DNA from 3 places in the Pseudomonas sp. S2_C03 genome. Region 1 is predicted to be linked to each of the others. Evidence: predicted binding sites of a transcription regulator. Region 1 holds the regulator's gene; each other region holds the start of a gene.
The links. Region 1 encodes FliA, which starts transcription of late flagellar genes. Its sites were predicted from a motif close to CTAAAGTTTNNNNNNNNNNNGCCGNTAA; they were not measured.
Positions count from the first base shown of each region.

Region 2: a site for FliA is predicted at 1,835-1,862, ahead of AB4N64_RS01410 (flagellar protein MotY). Genes of this name have one in related genera too.
Region 3: a site for FliA is predicted at 2,706-2,733, ahead of AB4N64_RS04610 (methyl-accepting chemotaxis protein). Genes of this name have one in related genera too.

Region 1 covers NZ_CP162766.1:3,787,094-3,791,290, reverse strand. Annotated here, with positions in the region: gene flhF (flagellar biosynthesis protein FlhF) at 1-615, shown strand, start outside; gene fleN (flagellar synthesis regulator FleN) at 726-1,556, shown strand; gene fliA (RNA polymerase sigma factor FliA) at 1,553-2,293, shown strand; gene AB4N64_RS17485 (chemotaxis response regulator CheY) at 2,461-2,832, shown strand; gene AB4N64_RS17480 (protein phosphatase CheZ) at 2,855-3,643, shown strand; gene AB4N64_RS17475 (chemotaxis protein CheA) at 3,681-4,197, shown strand, end outside.
Region 2 covers NZ_CP162766.1:294,300-298,496, reverse strand. Annotated here, with positions in the region: gene AB4N64_RS01415 (argininosuccinate synthase) at 1-737, opposite strand, end outside; gene AB4N64_RS01410 (flagellar protein MotY) at 866-1,774, opposite strand; gene pyrC (dihydroorotase) at 1,929-2,975, shown strand; gene rnt (ribonuclease T) at 2,972-3,646, shown strand; gene AB4N64_RS01395 (peroxiredoxin C) at 3,714-4,197, opposite strand, start outside.
Region 3 covers NZ_CP162766.1:1,035,235-1,039,431, reverse strand. Annotated here, with positions in the region: gene AB4N64_RS04615 (LysR family transcriptional regulator) at 1-928, shown strand, start outside; gene AB4N64_RS04610 (methyl-accepting chemotaxis protein) at 982-2,664, opposite strand; gene AB4N64_RS04605 (Na+/H+ antiporter family protein) at 2,875-4,191, opposite strand; partial or broken gene AB4N64_RS04600 (methyl-accepting chemotaxis protein) at 4,073-4,197, shown strand, end outside.

The DNA.
Region 1 (4,197 bases):
CTGGCCAAACTGGCGGCCCGCTACGTGCTCAAGTACGGCGCGCAGAGCATTGCCCTGGTGAGCATGGACAGCTACCGCATCGGTGCCCAGGAGCAACTCAAGACCCTGGGGCGCATTCTCAACGTCTCGGTAACCCACGTCGATCCGGGCCAGTCCCTGGTTCAGGCACTGGATCCGTTGCTGCGCAAGCGCGTGGTGTTGATCGATACCGCCGGCCTCCAGGCCAGCGATCCAGCGCTGCGCATGCAGCTTGAAAGCCTGGCCGGTCGTGGCATCCGGGCAAAAAATTACCTGGTGCTCGCAACCACCAGCCAGAAGCAGGTTCTAACGGCCGCTTATCATAGTTACAAGCGCTGCGGGCTGGCAGGCTGCATCCTGACTAAACTGGATGAAACGGCTAGTTTGGGCGAGGTGTTGAGCCTGGCAATCAGTCATGAATTGCCGGTGGCTTACCTCACCGATGGACCACGTATTCCGGATGACTTGCATTTGCCGCGCCGTCATCAGTTGGTCAGTCGCGCCGTCAGCGTGCAAATGCAGGAAGAACCCAGCGAAGAAGCCATGGCTGACATGTTCGCTGACATCTACCACAGTCCGACCAAGCAGGTTGGCTGAGGTGAACAGTTTTTGTACCTACATCGATGGTCTGCCAGGCATTGTTCCAGTTGCGAACGCGCAGCCAGTCATGTGGCCTCCGTCTATGCAAGACAAGGTAAAGAAATAACATGGGCAGCATGCATCCCGTACAGGTGATCGCGGTGACCGGCGGCAAGGGTGGCGTCGGCAAGACTAACGTGTCAGTGAACTTGTCCCTGGCTCTAGCGGAGCTAGGCCGGCGGGTCATGCTGCTGGACGCCGATCTGGGGCTGGCGAACGTCGACGTTCTGCTGGGCCTGACACCCAAACGCACCCTGGCCGACGTGATCGAGGGCCGCTGCGAGCTGCGTGACGTATTGTTGCAAGGCCCCGGCGGCATCCGCATCGTTCCCGCCGCCTCCGGCACACAGAGCATGGTGCACCTGAGCCCGGCCCAGCATGCCGGCCTGATTCAGGCGTTCAGCGATATCGGCGACAACCTCGATGTGCTGGTGATCGATACCGCTGCGGGTATTGGTGACTCGGTAGTCAGTTTTGTCCGCGCCGCCCAGGAAGTCCTCCTGGTGGTCTGCGACGAGCCAACGTCCATCACTGACGCTTACGCTCTGATCAAGCTGCTCAACCGTGATTACGGCATGAACCGTTTCCGCGTCCTGGCCAACATGGCCCAGAGCCCTCAGGAAGGGCGCAACCTGTTCGCCAAGTTGACAAAGGTCACGGATCGTTTCCTTGACGTCGCCCTACAATACGTCGGCGCGGTGCCCTACGACGAAAGCGTACGCAAGGCCGTCCAGAAGCAGCGCGCTGTTTATGAAGCTTTCCCGCGTTCCAAGTGCTCGCTGGCTTTCAAGGCCATTGCACAGAAGGTCGATACCTGGCCACTGCCCGCCAACCCGCGCGGGCACCTGGAGTTTTTCGTCGAGCGCCTCGTGCAACAAACGGCAGGACCCGTGCTATGACCGCCAGCGGTTACAACCTCTACAAGAAATCGGCGCGTTACGCGCAGTACGAGCTGATCGAGCGTTACGCGCCACTGGTCAAACGCATTGCGTATCACTTGTTGGCGCGCCTGCCGGCCAGTGTTCAGGTCGAAGACCTGATCCAGGCCGGGATGATCGGCCTGCTGGAAGTGTCCACCAAATACGACGCCAGCAAAGGCGCCAGTTTCGAGACGTACGCGGGCATTCGAATCCGTGGCGCCATGCTTGATGAAGTGCGCAAAGGGGATTGGGCGCCACGCTCGGTTCACCGCAATACCCGCATGGTCAGCGACGCAATTCGCTCGATTGAAGCTAAAACCGGCCGTGACGCTAAAGATCACGAAGTTGCGGCCGAACTCCAATTGAGTCTCGATGATTATTACGGGATTTTGAACGACACCCTGGGCAGCCGGTTATTCAGTTTCGACGATCTTTTGCAGGACGGCGAACACGAAGGGCTGCATGAGGATGGCGCGAGTGCTCATCTCGAGCCGTCACGCGATCTGGAAGACGAACGCTTCCAGGCGGCGCTGGCGGACGCGATTGCCAATTTGCCGGAGCGCGAGCGACTGGTGTTGGCGCTGTACTACGACGAAGAGTTGAATCTCAAGGAAATCGGTGAGGTCCTGGGGGTCAGCGAATCTCGGGTCAGCCAGTTACACAGCCAGTGCGCGGCCCGTTTGCGGGGGCGTTTGGGGGAGTGGCGAGCGCGCTGAAGGCAGTGTGGGGACACTGCGAACGTGGCTGGTGCGGGGTTGAACCGTGCCGGTCTCGATCTGTTGTGCTCCAGACAGTCATTGAGTGCTCTGCCGAATTGATTGAAATGGCGCGTCCAGGTGCTGGGCGCGTTTAAGACTGCTTGGAGGTCGAATTGGACAAGAACATGAAAATCCTCATCGTTGATGACTTTTCAACGATGCGGCGGATCATCAAGAACCTGTTGCGTGACCTTGGGTTCACCAACACGGTTGAGGCTGACGATGGCATCACCGCCATTCCGGTTCTCAACAGCGGAAGCATCGACTTTCTGGTAACCGACTGGAACATGCCTGGCATGACCGGTATCGATCTGCTGCGCCACGTGCGCGCCGACGAAAAACTCAAGCACCTGCCGGTATTGATGGTCACTGCAGAAGCCAAGCGCGAGCAGATCATCGAAGCTGCCCAGGCCGGTGTAAACGGTTATGTCGTCAAACCCTTCACGGCCCAGGCGTTGAAAGAAAAAATCGAGAAGATTTTCGAACGCATCGGTTGAGTCACCGCGCCACGGGGGAGCTATGGACCACAAAGAATCTTCACAGGGCGAGTTCGAGTCGACCCTGAAAAAACACGCGGTCGAATTGGTCGAAAGCCTTGAAAAAGGCAAGTTCGGTGACGCGGTACAACTGATCCATGAGCTCAATCAGACCCGTGACCGCGGCCTGTATCAGGAAGTGGGCAAGCTCACCCGCGAATTGCATAGCGCGATCGTCAATTTCCAGATTGATCCGCACATGCCGCAAGCCGAGGAAGTGTCCCAGATCACGGATGCCACCGAGCGCCTGGGGTATGTTGTCAAGCTGACCGAGGCCGCTGCGAACCGCACCATGGATCTGGTCGAAAGCTCAACGCCTCTGGTCAACAGCCTTGGCGATGAAGCCCAGGCATTGAGCACGGACTGGGGGCGTTTCATGCGCCGCGAAGTCGGGGCCGAAGAGTTTCGCGAACTGGCGCGGCGTGTCGACGGTTTCCTGGCTCGCAGCAGCAAGGACAACCGGGCGGTATCGAGCAACCTCAACGACATTCTGCTCGCGCAGGATTACCAGGATCTCACCGGTCAGGTGATCAAGCGTGTGACGCAATTGGTCACGGACGTTGAAACCAATCTGCTCAAACTTGTGCTCATGGCCAGTCAGGTGGACCGCTTTGCGGGCATCGAACATGACCGGGAAGCGATGCTTGCAGAAAAAGATCCACAAAAACATCTCTCTCAGGGTGAAGGTCCGCAGATTCATGCCGATAAAAGAGAAGACGTTGTGTCCGGTCAGGACGATGTGGACGATTTGCTATCCAGCCTTGGATTTTAGGTTTTATTAGACCTGTTCTGTTAGGAGCACACCATTAATGAGCTTCGGCGCCGATGAAGAGATCCTTCAGGATTTCCTGGTTGAGGCCGGCGAGATTCTAGAGCAACTGTCCGAGCAGCTGGTCGAGCTGGAAAGTCGACCTGATGATGCGGACTTGCTCAATGCAATTTTTCGCGGTTTTCACACTGTAAAAGGGGGCGCCGGCTTCCTCCAGCTCAATGAGCTGGTGGAGTGCTGTCACATCGCCGAGAACGTGTTTGACATCCTGCGCAAGGGTGAACGTCGCGTCGACTCGGAATTGATGGACGTGGTTCTCGAAGCACTGGACTCGGTGAACAGCATGTTCAGCGAAGTTCGCGACCGTAGCCCGATTACGGCTGCTACGCCTGAATTGCTCGCCGCGCTGGCTCGTCTGGCCGAACCGCAATCGGCTGATGAGGCCGCGCCGGTTGCAGCCGTGGCTGAAGAGCCACAAGCAGCGGCGCAAGCCGAATCAGGCGACATCACCGACAACGAATTCGAACAGTTGCTGGACTCGCTGAACGCCGTCAAGG
Region 2 (4,197 bases), 2.8 Mb from region 1:
GCCAGCACGGTGGCCGGGGTCATTTCGACGCCGTCCAACGCCACGATGTCGCCATTGCGGTAGGTCAGTTCCAGGTATTGCGCCTTGTCGGGTGCCTTCTCTGGCGACACGGTCCAACGCCACATGTCTTCTTCGTGCTCGGTCCAGGTGTCTTCCAGCACGCCGCCTTCATAGGAGATGTGCAGCAGGTTGGCATCCATCGAGTAAGGAGATTTTTTCTTGCCGTGGCGCTCGATCGGGATCGCGTGCTTTTCCGCGTAATCCATCAGCTTTTCACGGGACAGCAGGTCCCATTCACGCCAAGGTGCAATCACTTTCACACCGGGCTTCAGGGCGTAGGCGCCGAGCTCGAAACGAACCTGGTCGTTACCCTTGCCGGTGGCGCCGTGGGAAATGGCGTCAGCGCCGGTTTCGTTGGCGATTTCGATCAGGCGTTTGGCGATCAACGGACGAGCGATGGAAGTACCCAGCAGGTACTCGCCTTCGTAAACAGTGTTGGCGCGGAACATCGGGAACACGAAATCTCGCACGAACTCTTCGCGCAGATCGTCGATGTAGATTTCTTTTACGCCCATGGCCTGCGCCTTGGCGCGAGCAGGTTCGACCTCTTCACCCTGACCCAGGTCAGCGGTAAAGGTCACCACTTCACAGTTATAAGTATCCTGCAGCCACTTGAGGATCACCGAAGTGTCCAGGCCGCCGGAATACGCCAGAACGACCTTGTTTACGTCCGCCATGCCATCACTCCACGGGGTTTACGGAAAGCCGTCAAGTCTACCGGTCATGCAGAATAATTTACAGTGGCGCGACAGCTTATGACGACGAAGCGACAGATTATGTCGAGCGCGCGACGAACAGTCGCGGCTCAGGAAGTCTTCGCTGCGCTCGCCGATGCCGTGGTCTGGGGCGTCGGCGTCTCGACGGGGGCGACGCGAGCGAGGTGGACATTCACCCGGCGGTTCTTCGCCCGGTTGGCGGACGAGGTGTTGGGGACCAGCGGATAACGCTCGCCATGGAAACGCACGGTTATCTGCGATTCCTGCACCCCGTTGGCCTTGAAATACTCCATGACCGCCAGCGCCCGGCGACGCGACAGCTCACGATTGGCCAGGCGATTGCCGCTGTTGTCCGAGTGACCGTCGAGCTCGATGTGGTTAACCGTAGGATCGGCCTTCATGAAGTCCAGCATCACCTGCAACTGCGCCTTGGCCTGCGTATCGAGTTCCATACCCTCGCCCGGGAAGGCGATTTGCGATTGTTTGACCTGTTCGAAGTTTTTGGGCAGCAGCTTCGCCACGCAACCCTGATAATCGTTGAACGCCTTGCTGAACTTGACGGGCAGCAGGCGAACTTCCGAGACGCGGCCATCGCCGGAGAAATGCCGGACGACCGGGCTGCGTCCGTCCATCAAACCACTGATCAGACGGCCAGCCTGGACTTGGGAGCTGTTGAACAGAACGTTGCCACTGCCGATCCTGACCGAGCCGAGATTGATGTCGCCCCGCCCCGGCTGCCACGGTGCGGCCGCCGCCAACAAGGTCGCCGAACCGCCACCGACCATCGAGTTGTAGGCTTTCAGACGAAACGTCGCCTGCTCCCCAGCGCGGCGCACGAACTCACCCGAACCGAAATCGGTAATCGGTTGAGTCAGGCGACACTCGAATTTGTCCCCTTCGACCGTCCACTCGATGCTCTCCAGACGGGTCTGGAAAGTGAGCGCCATCGCGGGAAGGCTGGCAAACACACTGAGCAAGGCTAAATAACGCTGGCGCACGGGAGGCTCCATTGGCTTCTACAACAAAAGACCGATACATATTTACGGCATACCTGTTGGATATCGGTAGCTTGTCGCAAAACTTGATAGCGGGTGCCTGAGAGAGTCTTTTCCGGTAGCATTCCCCAGAGTTTGCCCCGCCTGGAATCCCCTCATGTCCGACCGCCTGACCCTGCTGCGTCCCGACGACTGGCATATACATCTTCGTGATGGTGCCGTGTTGACCAATACTGTTGCGGATGTCGCGCGCACCTTTGGTCGCGCCATCATCATGCCCAACCTGGTACCGCCGGTGCGCAACGCCGCTGAAGCCGACGGTTATCGCCAGCGCATTCTCGCTGCACGTCCGGCCGGTAGCCGTTTTGAACCGCTGATGGTGCTGTACCTCACCGACCGCACCCAGCCCGAAGAAATTCGTCAGGCCAAGGCCAGCGGTTTCGTGCATGCCGCCAAATTGTACCCGGCCGGTGCGACCACCAACTCGGACTCTGGCGTCACCAGCATCGACAAAATCTTCCCTGCGCTCGAGGCCATGGCCGAAGTCGGTATGCCCTTGCTGATTCACGGTGAAGTCACCCGTGGCGACGTCGACGTGTTCGACCGCGAGAAAATCTTCATCGACGAGCACATGCGTCGTGTGGTGGAGCGTTTCCCGACACTCAAGGTGGTGTTCGAGCACATCACGACTGGCGATGCCGTGCAGTTCGTCAACGAGGCTTCGGCCAACGTCGGCGCGACCATTACCGCTCATCACTTGTTGTACAACCGCAACCACATGCTGGTTGGCGGGATTCGGCCGCACTTCTATTGCCTGCCGATCCTCAAGCGCAATACCCACCAGGAAGCCCTGCTCGACGCCGCCACCAGCGGCAGCGAAAAGTTCTTCCTCGGCACTGACTCGGCACCGCATGCCCAGCATGCCAAGGAAGCCGCCTGCGGTTGCGCCGGTTGCTACACCGCTTATGCCGCGATCGAGTTGTATGCCGAAGCGTTCGAACAGCGCAACGCGCTGGCCAGGCTCGAAGCTTTCGCCAGCCTCAATGGCCCGCGCTTCTATGGCCTGCCCGTGAATACTGATCGCATCACCCTGGTTCGCGACGAGTGGACCGCACCAACCAGCCTGCCATTTGGCGAGCTGACCGTTATCCCGCTGCGCGCCGGTGAAAAACTGCGCTGGCGCCTGCTGGAGGAACACGCGTGAGTGAAGACCATTTCGACGACGAACAGGACGGTTCGAGCGCAGGTGGTTCACGCCATCCGATGGCTGCCAGGTTCCGTGGTTACCTGCCCGTGGTCGTCGACGTAGAAACCGGTGGTTTCAACTCGGCCACCGACGCCCTGCTGGAAATCGCGGCGACCACCATCGCCATGGATGAAAAGGGCTTCGTTTACCCTGATCACACGTACTTCTTCCGCGTCGAGCCTTTCGAAGGCGCGAACATCGAAGCAGCGGCCCTGGAGTTCACCGGGATCAAGCTCGATCACCCGTTGCGCATGGCCGTGAGTGAAGAGACAGCCCTGAACGACATCTTCCGTGGGATACGCAAGGCGCTGAAGGCCAACGGCTGCAAGCGGGCGATTCTGGTCGGCCACAACAGCAGCTTCGACCTGGGCTTCCTGAATGCCGCCGTCGCACGCCTGGACATGAAGCGCAACCCGTTTCACCCCTTCTCCAGCTTCGACACTGCTACCCTGGCTGGCTTGGCCTACGGGCAAACGGTACTGGCGAAGGCCTGTCAGGCAGCCGATATCGACTTCGATGGTCGCGAGGCCCACTCGGCTCGCTACGACACCGAGAAGACGGCCGAACTGTTCTGCGGCATCGTCAATCGCTGGAAACAGATGGGTGGGTGGGAAGATTTCGACGATTGATCAGTCGCGACCCTGCGCATAAAAAAACCGGCCATGATGGCCGGTTTTTTTGTGCCTCGAACGCGCCTTACAGGGCAGCTGCGTGCTCGGTCAGGTAAGCCGCAACGCCTTCTGGCGAAGCGTTCATGCCTTTGTCGCCTTTCTTCCAGTTCGCAGGGCAGACTTCACCGTGCTCTTCGTGGAATTGCAGAGCGTCGACCAGACGAATCAGCTCTTCCATGTTACGGCCCAGCGGCAGGTCGTTGATGATCTGCGAACGAACGACACCCTTGTCGTCGATCAGGAACGCGCCACGGAAAGCCACGCCGCCTTCGGACTCAACGTCGTAGGCCTTGGCGATTTCGTGCTTCATGTCGGCAGCCATGGTGTAACGGACTTCGCCGATACCGCCGTTGTTGACCGGGGTGTTGCGCCAGGCGTTATGGGTGAAGTGCGAGTCGATCGAAACGGCGATCACTTCAACGTTGCGCGCCTTGAAATCAGCCATGCGATTGTCCAGAGCGATCAGCTCGGACGGGCATACGAAGGTGAAGTCCAGCGGATAGAAGAAC
Region 3 (4,197 bases), 2.8 Mb from region 1:
CCTCAATGAACTCGGCTTCAAGGCACTCCGGCTATTTGTCGCGGTGCTGGACCATGGCAGTTTTTCCGAAGTCGCCCGTCGAGAGGGCTTGGCTCCGTCGTCGATTTCCCGGCAGATCCAGTTGATGGAACAGGCCCTGAACCAGCAATTGCTCTACCGTCACACCCGCGCGGTCACCCCTACCGAAGCCGGGCGCCTGCTCGGGCACCACGCGCGGCTGGTGCTGGTGCAATTGGAGGAAGCCGAGCAAGCGTTGCACGAACAGCGCAGCGAGCCCACTGGGCTGGTCCGTATCAACGCTCCGGTGGTGTTCGGACAACGGCACCTGACACCCTGGCTCGGGCAGTTGTGCGAGCGGTATCCGAAGCTGCAACTGGACATCCAGCAGACCGACAGCTACGTCGACCCGTTGCAGGAAGGCGCCGATCTGTTGTTTCGCATTGGCCCGTTGCACGACTCGAGCATGCAGGCACGCATCATCGCGCCCCACCGCTTCCAGGTTGCCGCCAGCCCCGCCTACCTCGCACGCCACGGCACGCCGCAGCGCCCTGCCGACCTGGCGGCGCACCAATGCCTGGCCTACAAGGGCGTGGCCGGCCAACAGCGCTGGTTTTTCCGCCAGGGCCACGAGGATTGGACGCCGTATCCGGTGAGAGGGCCAATCACCGGCAACCACGCTGACACGCTCACCCAGGCCGCCATACAAGGCCTGGGGCTGGTGATGTTTCCGTCATGGCTGATTGGCGAAGCGGTGCGAGACGGCACGTTGGTGCCGGTCCTTGTGGACTATCAGGTATCCAACAGCCTCCAACCGCAGCAGATCGCGGTGCTTTGGCCGGGAAGCCGACGGCTGTCGGTGAAGGTGCGCACGGTCATCGACTTTTTTGTCGAGTGTTTTGGCGAAGTGCCGTATTGGGACAGGGTTTAGCTGAAACCCACTGCTCCCACAGTGTGAGTGTCTCTACTCAGTGATTGCAGCCATCAAATCCTGAACTGCCCCACCAGACTACCCAACCGCTGCCCCAGGTCCGCCAGGCTACGGGAGGTTTGGGCGCCGAGCTGGGTTTCGCCGGCCACGTTGTCCACGGCTTCGGCGATCTGATGCACGCTGCGGTTGATCTCTTCGGCCACCGCTGTCTGCTCTTCGGCGGCGCTGGCGATCTGCGCGTTCATCGAGTTAATGGTGGCGATCAATTGCGCCATGGTGTCCAGCGACGCCCCCGCCTCGTTGGCTTGCGCGGAGGTGCCGTCGCCAGCCTCGCTGGAGCGACGCATCGCTTCCACCGCTGACTGGGTGCCGGCCTGCAAGCGGTCGATCATGCCCTGGATTTCCTGGGTGCTGATCTGCGTACGACTGGCCAGCGCCCGCACTTCATCGGCCACCACTGCAAAACCACGCCCTGCCTCACCGGCCCGGGCCGCTTCGATGGCGGCGTTGAGCGCCAGCAAATTGGTCTGCTCGGCAATCGAACGAATCACCCCCAGCACGCTGACAATCGACGCCACGTCTTTCTGCAAGCTGTCGAGGGACACGCCGCTGCTGCGGATATCGTCGACCAGTGCGTGGATTTTTTCGATGCTGCCGGCCACCACCCGCTTGGCGGTCTGGCCCTCTTCGTCGGTCTGCTGGGCAGCCACGGCGGCGTTCTGCGCACTCTTGGCCACTTCCTGGGCCGCGGCAGACATTTCATTGATGGCGGTGGCGACCTGATCGGTCTCGTGACGCTGACGCTCCATCGCCTGATCCGAGCGATGGGCCTGGTCCGATACCTGGTGCACCAGCCCGGTCAATTGCGAGGTCATTTCGGTGATCTGGCGCACCAGGCCGTGGATCTTGTCGACAAACCGGTTGAACGAACCGGCCAGTTCACCCAGCTCATCCTGGCTGGAGATAGTGAGGCGGCGGGTCAGGTCGCCCTCGCCCGCCGCGATGTCATCGAGATTGGCTTTCATCAGGTGCAGCGGACGCAGGATGGTGTTGGCCAGCACCATGCCGGCAGCGGCGATCACCAGCAGCACGACGGCGGCGATACCGGCGATGCTCAGCAATACGCCTTCCATGCGCTCCTTGACCTTGGCTTCGACAACAGCCACCTGCGCCTCGATGCCATCGAGGTTGACCGAGGTGCCGACCGCCATGTCCCACTTGGCCAGGTATTCGGTGTAGCCGAGTTTCGGCACCAGCACTTGGGTGTTGCTGGGCAAAGGCGAGCTGTATTGCAGGTAGTGGGTGCCGTCCTTGGCGACTTGAACCAGGTCGCGGTTGACGTAGACGCCGTTCGGGTCGCGGTTGTCCTTGAAGCTCTTGCCCACGCCGTCGGGGCTGTTGGCCTTGAACAGACGCACGGTGTTGGAGTCGTAGCCGAAGAAGTAGCCTTCCTTGTCGTAGCTGATGTTCGATAGCAACTTGATCACTTGCGCGCGCGCCGCGTCATCGCCAGGTGCGGCGGCGTCGTAAAGCGGCTTGATCGCGGTCATCGCCACGGCCACGTAGCTTTTGAGCGTGTCCTTGGCGTTAGTGAGCAGGCGCTCGCGGGTCTCTTCGACTTCCTTGCGCGCCTGTTCCTGCAGCACGAAAAACGTGGTCAGACTGATCACCAGCGCGAAGATCAGCACCGGGAGAACGGCGAGGGACAGGACTTTGGCCTTCAGGCTCATGCGCATGACGGTTCACTCTTTTGATTTTATTAACGTGGTCAAAGGCTATAACGGCACGTCAAGGCAAAAGTTGAGACAGGTCACTACAGTGAAACGTATGAAGGCCCTGTGGGAGCGGGCTTGCTCGCGATGGCGGAGTGTCAGTCGACACTTTCATCGACTGATGCATTGCAATCGCGAGCAAGCTCGCTCCTACAGAGGGGGGCATGGCAAAATCTAAAGCACCATCGCCGCCACCCAGCCGAACGCCAGCAGCGGCAGGTTGTAGTGCAGGAAGGTGGGCACCACGGTGTCCCAGATGTGGTGGTGCTGGCCATCGATGTTCAGGCCGGACGTCGGGCCCAGTGTCGAGTCCGAGGCCGGTGAACCGGCATCGCCCAGGGCACCTGCGGTGCCGACGATGCAGACGATGGCGATCGGGCTGAAGCCCAATTGCACGCACAGCGGCACGAAAATCGCCGCGAGGATCGGCACCGTGGAAAACGACGAGCCGATGCCCATGGTCACCAGCAGGCCCACCAGCAACATCAGCAGCGCGCCGATGCCCTGACTGTGACCGATCCACGCCGCCGACGCCTCGACCAGCGTCTGCACCTCGCCGGTGGCCTTCATCACTTCGGCAAACCCCGAGGCGGCGATCATGATGAAGCCGATCATCGCCATCATCTTCATCCCTTCGGTGAAGAGGTCGTCGGTGTCGCGCCACTTGACGATGCCCGATACCGAGAAGATCAAAAAGCCCACCAGTGCGCCGATGATCATCGAATCCAGCAGCAACTGAATGATGAACGCCGCTGCAATGGCCACGCCGGCCACCATCAGGCTCAGCGGGTTGTACTGCACCGCCACCTGCTCGACTTGTTCGATCTTCGCCAGGTCGTAGATACGTTTCTTGCGATAGCTGATGAACGCCACGGCCAGCCCCACCAACATACCCAGCGCCGGAATGCCCATGGCATGGGTCACGTTGATGCCGCTGATGTCGACGCCGCTGCGCGCCACGTTGGCCAGCAGGATCTCATTGAGGAAGATGTTGCCGAAACCCACCGGCAGGAACATGTAGGGCGTGATCAGGCCGAACGTCATGACGCAGGCGATCAGACGACGGTCAAGCTGCAGCTTGGTTAGCACATATAACAGGGGTGGCACCAGCAACGGAATAAAGGCGATATGTATCGGCAGAATATTCTGTGAAGCGATGGCCACGACCCACAGCAAACCGATCAACAACCACTTGACCTGTCGGCCACCCGTAGCGTGCTGCCGGTCGACCATGGCCAGCGCCTTGTCCGCCAGTGCATGGGCCAGGCCGGACTTGGCAATCGCCACCGCGAACGCGCCGAGCAACGCGTAGGACAATGCCACCGTGGCTCCGCCGCCCAGTCCGTTGTTGAACGCCTTGAGCGTGGCGTCGATGCCCAGGCCACCGCTCAGGCCACCCACCAACGCACCGACAATCAGCGCGATCACAACGTGCACGCGGGACAGGCTGAGTATCAGCATGACGCCGACCGCGGCAATTACAGCATTAATCATCAT